Regions from separate parts of the Allobosea eneae genome, predicted to be linked through region 1. Evidence: predicted binding sites of a transcription regulator. Region 1 holds the regulator's gene; each other region holds the start of a gene.
The links. The regulator HrcA, encoded in region 1, represses chaperone genes, less so after heat shock. The targets are predictions, from matches to a motif close to GTTAGCACTCNCNNNNNGNGAGTGCTAAC.
Positions count from the first base shown of each region.

Region 2: groES (co-chaperone GroES) is a predicted target of HrcA. The motif match lies at 1,580-1,608, and genes of this name have one in related genera.
Region 3: groES (co-chaperone GroES) is a predicted target of HrcA. The motif match lies at 1,731-1,759, and genes of this name have one in related genera.

Region 1 is NZ_JBHSLW010000033.1:68,776-72,046, reverse strand. It holds gene ACFPOB_RS19680 (LysE family translocator) at 1-530, shown strand, start outside; gene ACFPOB_RS19675 (cupin domain-containing protein) at 541-885, shown strand; gene ACFPOB_RS19670 (ankyrin repeat domain-containing protein) at 889-1,545, opposite strand; gene hrcA (heat-inducible transcriptional repressor HrcA) at 1,542-2,624, opposite strand; gene rph (ribonuclease PH) at 2,764-3,271, shown strand, end outside.
Region 2 is NZ_JBHSLW010000019.1:98,529-101,799, reverse strand. It holds gene groL (chaperonin GroEL) at 1-1,066, opposite strand, end outside; gene groES (co-chaperone GroES) at 1,126-1,440, opposite strand; gene ACFPOB_RS14450 (usg protein) at 1,704-1,973, shown strand; gene ACFPOB_RS14445 (DUF982 domain-containing protein) at 2,011-2,304, opposite strand; gene ACFPOB_RS14440 (hypothetical protein) at 2,354-2,689, opposite strand.
Region 3 is NZ_JBHSLW010000076.1:181,813-185,083, forward strand. It holds gene groL (chaperonin GroEL) at 1-1,333, opposite strand, end outside; gene groES (co-chaperone GroES) at 1,381-1,668, opposite strand; gene ACFPOB_RS28540 (MarR family winged helix-turn-helix transcriptional regulator) at 1,885-2,340, shown strand; gene ACFPOB_RS28545 (PaaI family thioesterase) at 2,417-2,890, shown strand; gene ACFPOB_RS28550 (helix-turn-helix transcriptional regulator) at 2,897-3,271, opposite strand, start outside.

The sequences.
Region 1 (3,271 bases):
CGCGCTCGCTCTCGACCGGCTTCCGGCGGGTGGTGCCCTTCGTGCTCGGCATCGCCGCCGGCGACCTGGTCTGGCTGACCTTCTCGGTCCTCGGCCTCACCGTGCTGATGCAGAATTTCCACGGCCTATTCCTGGCGATCAAATATGCCGGCTGCGCCTATCTGATCTATCTTGCCTGGAAGCTCTGGACCGCCCCGGTGAAGAGCCTGGAGGACCAGCCGCCGATGCGAGGCGAAGGCCTCCGCCTCTTCCTCGGCGGCCTCGCATTGACGCTCGGCAATCCCAAGGTGATGGTGTTCTTCGTCTCAATCCTGCCGCTGGTCGTCGACCTCAACGCGATCACGCCGCTGGCGTTCGCCGAGATCGTCGCCCTGACCACGCTGATCATCAACACCACGCTGCTCGGCTACGCTTTCCTCGCCGACCGGGTCCGGCGGCTGGTGTCGAGCCCCAGGACCATGCGCCGGATCAACCGCGTCACCGGCGGGGTGATGGCGGGCGCTGCGGCGGCAATCGCGGCTCGTGGCTGAGATGGCGGACATGGCAGCAGACGTACGCGCCATGCGTCGCGAGGACTGGTCCGAGACCCCGGGGGAATGGCATGGCGAGGTGCAGGGCTTCGGCGGCGAGGTCTCGCTGATCTTCGTCCGGGCCGAGCCCGGCAAGGGGCCGAGGCTGCACAGCCATCCCTATCCCGAGACCTTCATCGTGCGCGCCGGGCGGGCGCTCTACACGATCGGCGACCGGGAGATGGAGGCCGGGCCGGGAGAGATCCTGGTCGTGCCGGCCGGCGTGCCACATAAATTCCGCAGCCTCGGGCCGGAGGTGCTGGAATCGATCGACATCCACGCCAGCGAGCGCTTCATCACCGATTGGCTGGAATAGCGTTCAACGCCCGCCGGCCGCCGCGATCAGCCGGGCGACCTCGCTTTGGCCGCGCTTACGGGCGTGCTGGAGCGGGCTGATGCCGTCTCTGTCGGCGAGGTTGGGATCGGCGCCGGCATCGAGCACGAGCTGCGCCACCTGCTGGTGGCGAGGGCCGCCATCGCCGAGGATCACAATCTCCAGAAGGCAGGTCCAACCGAGATTGTTGACGTGGTTCACGTCGATGCCTGATGTCAGCAGGAGCTTGGCCGTTTCGACATGGGCGCGCTCGCAGGCGGGTATCAGCGCATTGCCGCCATAGCGGTTGCGGATCGTCAGATCAGGCTTGAGCGGCAGCATTGCCGCGATGATCTCGGTGCGGCCGCTAGCGCCGGCGAGCAGCCAGGGCGTGTCCTGGTTCGCCGCCTGGGCGTTGGGGCTCGCGCCTGCCGCCAGCAGCGCCTTGGCGACGGCGACATGATTGCCGGCGACGGCGAGCAGCAGCGGCGTCTGACGCTGGCCGTCGCGCTGTTCGAGATCGGCTTTGGCGGCGATCAAGCGATTCACCGCGGCAAGGTCGCCACGCCCCGCGGCTTCGAGCAACCCGGTCTGCGCCTCGCCGACTTCCGTCATCAGGACCACTCCCGCCAGGATCGCCGCAGCCCTCAGCAGGCGCCTCATCGTCCGCTGTCGAGCAGGCGCCCGACCACTTTGGCGGTGTAATCGACCATCGGCACGATCCGGGCATAGTTCAGCCGGGTCGGGCCGATGATGCCGACGACGCCGACGATACGCTGGCCGCCATCGCGGAAGGGCGCGGCGATGATCGAGGAGCCCGACATCGAGAACAATTTGTTCTCCGAGCCGATGAAGATGCGCACGCCGTCGCCGGCCTCGGCCCGCGCGAGCAGGTCGATCAGTTCGGTCTGCGTCTCCAGATCGGCGAAGAGCAGGCGGATGCGCTCCAGATCTTCCTGCGCCTTCAGATCCTCGAGCAGATTGGCCTGGCCGCGCACGATCAGGTGCCGGTCGCCGGAGGGACCGGACGTCGTGGCGATGCCGCTTTCGACGAGGCGCGCCGTCAACTCGTCGAGCTCGCGCTCCATCAGGACGCGACTTTCGGCGATCTCGCGGCGAAGCTCGTCGAGCGTCTTGCCGACGATGCGGGCATTGAGGAAATTGCCGGCCTCGACCAGCGCCGACGCCGGCAGACCCGGCGGCAGCGCCAGGATGCGGTTCTCGACCGTGCCGTCATCGGCGACGAGCACGGCGAGCGCCTGGCCGGCATCGAGCCTGACGAATTCGATATGGCGCAGGCGGGCATTGGCCTTGGTGGTGACGACGACGCCGGCGCCGCGCGACAGGCCCGAGAGCAGGGCCGAGGCTTCCGTCAGCGTCTGGTCGAGCGAGCGGTGGCTGGCGGCGGCCCGGATCTGTGCCTCGATACGGGAGCGCTCGTCGGAGGTGAGGTTGCCGACCTCCATCATGCCGTCGACGAAGAAGCGCAGCCCACGCTCGGTCGGCAAACGGCCGGCCGAAGTGTGCGGGGCATAGATCAGCCCGGCCATCTCGAGATCGGTCATGACATTGCGCACCGTGGCCGGTGACAGCGCCCTCGGCAGCAAGCGGGCGATGTTGCGCGAGCCGACGGGCTCGCCGGTGGTCAGGTAACCGTCGACGATCTGGCGAAAGATCTCGCGCGAGCGCTGGTCGATCTCGACCAGGCCGCCGGGCGAATCCGGGCGGGTATGGGCGCTCATTCCCTAGCGAACAACCTCGATGCCATAGCCTATTGTCTCCGGCGAAGGCGGCCCGATCAAGCCCTATGCCCCTGCTCGCCTTGCCGCACTCCGCTTAAGCGCCTACAAGCCGCGGACTCCGGAACACAGGATTGGCACGATGAGACCCTCGAAGCGCGCAGCCGACGAGATGCGCAAGGTCACGCTGGAACGCGGCGTGGTGCGCTATGCCGAAGGCTCGTGCATGGTGACCTTCGGCGAGACCAAGGTGCTCTGCGCCGCGACCGTCGAGGAAAAGGGGCCGCCCTGGCTGCGCGGCACCGGCAAGGGCTGGGTCACCGCCGAATATTCGATGCTGCCGCGCGCCACGCATGAGCGCACCCGCCGCGAGGTCTCCTCCGGCAAGCCGTCGGGCCGCACGCAGGAGATCCAGCGCCTGGTCGGGCGCAGCTTGCGCGCCGTGGTCGACCTGACCGCGATCGGCGAGCGCCAGATCGTCGTCGATTGCGACGTGCTGCAGGCCGATGGCGGCACCCGCACCGCCTCGATCACCGGCGCCTGGGTCGCGCTGCACGACGCGCTGAAATGGATGGAAGGGCGCGGCATGCTGAAGGGCGCCAATCCGCTGAAGGATCATGTCGCCGCGATCTCCTGCGGCATCGTCGCCG
Region 2 (3,271 bases), on a different contig from region 1:
TATCCTCGATCTGCGCCTTGATCTGCGCGACCCGGGCCTCGATCTCGGCCTTCTTGCCCGCTCCGTCGACGATGGTGGTGTTTTCCTTCTCGATCCGGACCTTCTTGGCGCGGCCGAGCATGTCGAGGGTGACGTTCTCCAGCTTGATACCGAGATCCTCGCTGATCGCGGTGCCTCCGGTCAGGATCGCAATGTCCTCGAGCATCGCCTTGCGGCGGTCGCCGAAGCCTGGCGCCTTGACGGCAGCGATCTTGAGGCCGCCTCGGAGTTTGTTGACGACGAGCGTGGCAAGAGCCTCGCCCTCGACGTCCTCGGCGACGATCAGCAGCGGCTTTCCGGTCTGCACCACCGCTTCCAGCAGCGGAAGCATCGTCTGGAGGCCCGAAAGCTTCTTCTCGTGGATCAGGATATAGGGGTCTTCCAGCTCTGCGACCATTTTCTCGGTGTTGGTCACAAAGTAGGGCGAGAGATAGCCGCGGTCGAACTGCATACCCTCGACCACGTCAAGTTCGGTCTCGGCGGTCTTGGCCTCCTCGACGGTGATGACACCCTCGTTGCCGACCTTTTTCATCGCTTCGGCGATCATCTCGCCGATCGTGCGGTCGCCATTGGCGGAGATGGTGCCGACCTGCGCGACCTCCTCCGAGCCGGTGATCGTCTTGGAGTGCTCGCCGAGCGACTTCGTCACCGCCTCGACGGCGAGATCGATACCGCGCTTCAGATCCATGGGGTTGATGCCGGCGGCCACCGCCTTGGCACCCTCTCGCACGATCGCCTGCGCCAGGACAGTCGCGGTGGTGGTGCCGTCACCGGCTGCGTCGTTCTGTTTCGAGGCCACCTCGCGCACCATCTGGGCGCCCATGTTCTCGAACTTGTCGGCGAGCTCGATCTCCTTGGCGACGGTGACGCCGTCCTTGGTGATGCGCGGGGCGCCGAAACTCTTCTCGATCACGACGTTGCGGCCCTTGGGGCCGAGCGTGACCTTCACCGCATTCGCCAGCGTATCGACGCCGCGCAGCATCCGCTCGCGCGCGTCCTGCGAAAACTTCACGTCCTTCGCAGCCATGATTCCTCACTCCTTCAGACTTGAGGTTTCAGGTTGATGAGATGGGATGAAAGGCCCCGTCAGGCAGCCTTCTTGAGGCTCGCCGTCGCCTCGACCACGCCCATGATGTCGGACTCCTTCATGATCAGGAGATCCTGGCCGTCGATCTTGACCTCGGTGCCGCTCCATTTGCCGAAGAGCACGCGATCGCCGACCTTGACGTCGAGCGGCACGAGCTTGCCGGTCTCGTCGCGCGCGCCGGCGCCGACGGCGACGACCTCGCCCTCCTGCGGCTTTTCCTTGGCGGTGTCGGGGATGATGATCCCGCCCTTGGTCTTCTCCTCGGCGTCGATGCGCTTCACGACGACGCGGTCATGCAATGGCCGAAACTTCATGAGTTCCTCCAGTTTCCATGTCGGTCACATGTCAAAGCGGGCCGGCCCTATGCGGGTCTCGCGGCGAGGTTCCGCGCGCCCTTGAGGCGCCGTGCCCGCGCGACAATCTAGGTTGCCCTATTTTTGCCTTCAAGAGGTTGGCAGCACTTTTTTCTCATGAGTGCTAACGCATTGAATTCGTACAGCTAAGGGGAACTTTTGGACTTGCGAGCGCATTGGATTTGCGCTGCCATGAGCAGGGTAACCACGGAGCTGAAAAAGGAATGGCTTCCATTGATTTCGCCCGCCAGATCGCGGGCTATGGCCTCACCACCGCCGGCATCCTTTACCGCCTGCCAGACCACCCCTCGATCCTGCAGGAATATGTCTGGCAGGACTACGACCTAGCGCCGCGCTTCCCCGAGCTGAAAAAGTTTCTCGCCTTCTGGCAGGCCAAGCTCGACGGCAAGCTCTTTCGCATCACCGTGACGCACAAGGATCTGATCGGGCCCGCCGATCTCAGCGCGATCACTGGCGAATTCCACCTGCACTGAATTGGAAGCAGCCCGCAAGGCTGCTTCCTGATCGAACTCAGGCGAAATTCTGCGGGACCGCTCGGCGCCCGCGGGACATGAGTGCAATATCCGGAGCCAGGATATCCTGCTTCTCGGCAAACGCGGCGAACACACCGCGTGCCGTCTCCGCGTCGATGTCGCCGCGCAGGGCCGCCTGACAGGCCTTCATGGCAAAGCTGTGGGCAGGATCACGCCGTGCCGCCGGCCAGTCGGCCAAGAAGACGCAAGCTTCCATCGCGGACGAGATCACCGTGGGTCGCCCGAAGGCGGTCAGCACGATGATCGGCCGCCTGAACTCATCGAGCTTCATCCGTGATGCTCCTGGCCCAGCAGTAAGGTCTCATCGCCATTCCTCCCGATCAGGCCAGCAGAGCCTCGGAGCCCCGCGACAGGCTCACGACGTCACAGTCTGGGCTGTCACTACGATCGAGTGCGATAAGCGCGTCCATGACCTCGTCGAATGAGACCGGGTCTGCTGCGAAATCAGGATGCCTCAGCTGCGGGCATGAGGTGACCGCGCAGGCATCGGAGGCCCAGGAGGACAGGATAGCCCGCTTCTCTCCCGGGGTTAATGATCGATCCTCGAGGACATTGCGCGGGCTGCGATAGAAGCAGCTCGGCCGCAGCAGCCGATCGATCGCCGCGTCGTCGCTAGCGGTTGCCGCGAACGGAACTGGAACACTCGGTTTAGGCATCGCAGGCTCTCCCAAATTACTCCTTTCAGCGCGAAGAGCTTCGCGCTGGAAAACTTGGGAATATGCCGGCCTGGTTCAAGAGGCCCGTGGAGCCGATTTGAATGCCGATCATGGGTCAGCCACCTCTCATTCGTGCCGGCCCTTCAGCGCGCCCGTATGAAGGATGCCGATACCGACGGAGGGCGCGGAGCGCCAAGTCGTCTTCATCTTCGGCGATGGCTGCCAAGTCGGCCACTACCTGCGCCAACCGTTCTCTCTCCGCATGGACGGAAGCGTCTGGAATGCTTGGCTTGACGGCGCGCCACGCGGTCTCCAATGCGGCCTCCGCCCGAGCAAGATCAACCGGATCCAGTGCTGAGAATTGCATTTTCGGCTCCGCATTCGCGACGGCGAGCGATGTGAGGTTGCCAGCCCGTGGCTGCAAGCGCGTGACGGTTACGCGGCCGCCTTCGCGCGATCGTTCCCCCCTTGAAACGCAATTTTCCCCACCCTAACTCGTTTTCGCCGGATGCCGCTTTCGGATCCTGGCGCGGGAACGACGGTCCGACTGCATAGTGGACCGGGTTCGGCTCATGTCGCTTC
Region 3 (3,271 bases), on a different contig from region 1:
TGCGGACGATCTCGACGCCGGTCTTCTGGTCGTCGTTCTGGGTCTTGATCGACTTGACCGAGTTCAGGGCGCGCAGCAGGGCGACGCCGCCGCCCGGCAGGATGCCTTCTTCCACCGCAGCGCGGGTGGCGTTCAGGGCATCGTCAACGCGGTCCTTCTTCTCCTTGACCTCGACCTCGGTCGCGCCGCCGACGCGGATGACCGCGACGCCGCCGGCGAGCTTGGCCAGACGCTCCTGGAGCTTCTCACGGTCGTAGTCCGAGGTGGTCTCCTCGATCTGCGCCTTGATCTGCGCGACGCGGCCCTCGATGTCCTTCTTCTTGCCGGCGCCGTCGATGATCGTGGTGTTCTCCTTCTCGATACGCACCTTCTTGGCGCGGCCGAGCATGTTGAGCGTCACGGTCTCGAGCTTGATGCCGAGGTCTTCCGAGATCATCTGGCCGGCGGTCAGGATCGAGATGTCCTCGAGCATGGCCTTGCGGCGGTCACCGAAGCCCGGAGCCTTGACGGCCGCGACCTTCAGGCCGCCACGGAGCTTGTTGACGACGAGCGTGGCCAGAGCCTCGCCCTCGACGTCCTCGGCGATGATCAGCAGCGGCTTGCCGGTCTGCACGACGGCCTCGAGGATCGGCAGCATCGCCTGCAGCGACGACAGCTTCTTCTCGAAGATGAGGATGTAGGGGTCCTCGAGCTCGGCGACCATCTTCTCGGCATTGGTGATGAAGTAGGGCGAGAGATAGCCACGGTCGAACTGCATGCCCTCGACGACGTCGAGCTCGGTCTCGGCGGTCTTGGCTTCCTCGACGGTGATGACACCCTCGTTGCCGACCTTCTGCATCGCGGTCGAGATCATCTTGCCGACCGACTCGTCGCCGTTCGCCGAGATGGTGCCGACCTGCGCGACTTCCGCGTTCGAGGTGACCTTCTTGGAGTTCTTCTTGAGGTCGGCGACGATGGCCTCGACGGCGAGGTCGATGCCGCGCTTCAGGTCCATCGGGTTCATGCCGGCCGCAACCGACTTGGCGCCTTCACGGACGATCGCCTGGGCGAGCACGGTGGCGGTGGTGGTGCCGTCGCCGGCATGGTCGTTCTGGCGCGAAGCGACTTCGCGGACCATCTGGGCGCCCATGTTCTCGAACTTGTCGGCGAGCTCGATCTCCTTGGCGACGGTGACGCCGTCCTTGGTGATGCGCGGGGCGCCGAACGACTTCTCGATCACGACGTTGCGGCCCTTCGGACCGAGCGTGACCTTCACGGCGTTGGCGAGGATGTCCACGCCGCGCAGCATCTTGTCGCGGGCGTCGGTGGAAAAGCGGACTTCTTTGGCAGCCATGAGACTACTCCTGATTTGACTCTACGGACGGGTGGGCGTCAGGCTGCTCAGCCGACGATGCCCATGATGTCGGATTCCTTCATGATCAGGAGATCCTGGCCGTCGATCTTGACCTCGGTGCCGCTCCACTTGCCGAAGAGCACGCGGTCGCCGGCCTTGACGTCGAGCTTGATCAGCTTGCCGTCCTCGTCGCGGTTGCCCGGGCCGACGGCGACGACTTCGCCCTCCTGGGGCTTTTCCTTGGCGGTGTCGGGGATGATGATGCCACCCTTGGTCTTCTCTTCGCCATCAAGGCGACGGACCACAACGCGGTCATGCAGCGGACGGAACTTCATGGTTCTGTCTTCCTCTCGATCGTATTCTGGACGGGCTCGTGACTGGCCCGTGAAAGGGGTCTGTTAGCAGTCTCAGCAAGTGAGTGCTAACGGACGTCGCGGAGATAGGCCCGGGGTCTGCAGGAGTCAAGGAATCCGCTGCGCAAAAGGTGAACGCGACCAGCGGTCGCCCATCTGCCTGCTGCGGCCGAACGTTAAACCGGCTATCGTGGCGAGATGACGACGCCGGTATCCGAACTTCGCCTCGACGACATCGCCCGCTCCTGCGTGGTGCTGCATGTCCGCATGACGGCGCGCGCCGTGACCCGCGCCTATGATGAGGCGATGCGGCCGAGCGGCCTGAAGATCACCCAGTTCGTGCTGCTCTCGGCGCTCTCGACCGGCGCCTGGCGCTCGGTCACCGAACTCGCCGACCGCTTCGCGCTGGAGCGGACCTCGCTGACCCGCAACCTGCAATTGCTCGCCGCCGAGAAGCTGATCGAGCCTGTCGACTGCAAGGGCCGGGCGTTGACCTATGCCGTGACGCAGAAGGGCCGCGCCGCGATCGAGGCGGCGATCCCCTATTGGCGCGCGGCGCAGGAGCGGATCGAGGGCGGGCTCGGCCAAGAGCGCTGGAGCGAGACGCGCGACAATCTCAGGACGATCCGACGGGCGGCCAGGGAAGTCGGCTGATCTCGCACCGGCTGGCTTGACCGCCATCCAACTCCATCCTTATCGTGCATCTACACGTTAGAGATGGAGTCGTCGCATGTCCCGCCAGGTGGGTGTCGTCAGCCGTGATGTCCTGCTCGCGGAGGACGGCGCCTCGTTCCTGCTCGGGATGATCGAGGGACGCCATCCCGGCCCGCCCTTCGCCGACGCGATGGATTTCGACCTCGCCGAAGTCGAGGAGGGTAGGGTTGTCTTCGTCGGCACGCCCTCGCCGCGCTTCTTCAACCCGCTCGGCACGATCCATGGCGGCTGGACCGCGACGATCCTCGATTCCGCCATGGCCTGCGCCGTGCATTCGACGCTGCGGGTCGGCGAGGGCTACACCACGCTGGAGATGAAACTGAACTATGTCCGCCCGGTCATGCCCGGCAACGGCCCGGTGCGCTGCGAGGGCAGGCTGATCCATCGCGGCGGCTCGGTTGCGACCAGCGAGGGCAGGCTGGTCGATGCACATGGCAAGCTGCTGGCGCACGGCACCGAGACCTGCATGATCTTCGGTGCGAAGCGCTGACGCCGCTCAAGCGCAGCGATAGTCGCTCGGGCTCGCACCCATCACCCGCTTGAAGCGGCGGTTGAAGGTCGACAGGTCGCCGAAGCCGCAATCGAAGGCGATGTTGGCGACCGGCTGGTCGGTCCGGCGCAACAGCAGCGCCGCGCGGTGCAGGCGCGTGCGCAGCACGTATTGGTGCGGCGTGATCCCGACCAGCGCACGGAACGTGCGCAGGAAATGATAGGGGCTCATCGCCGCCTGCCGCGCCAACTCATCGAGCGAGAGCGCCTCCTCGCAATGCGCCTCGATATGGCGCAACGCCCATGTGATCCGGCGCTGGTCGCGCACGCTCGGCGCCTCGACCCTGCGCGTCTCGTCTGACAGGATGCTTGCCACCGCTCC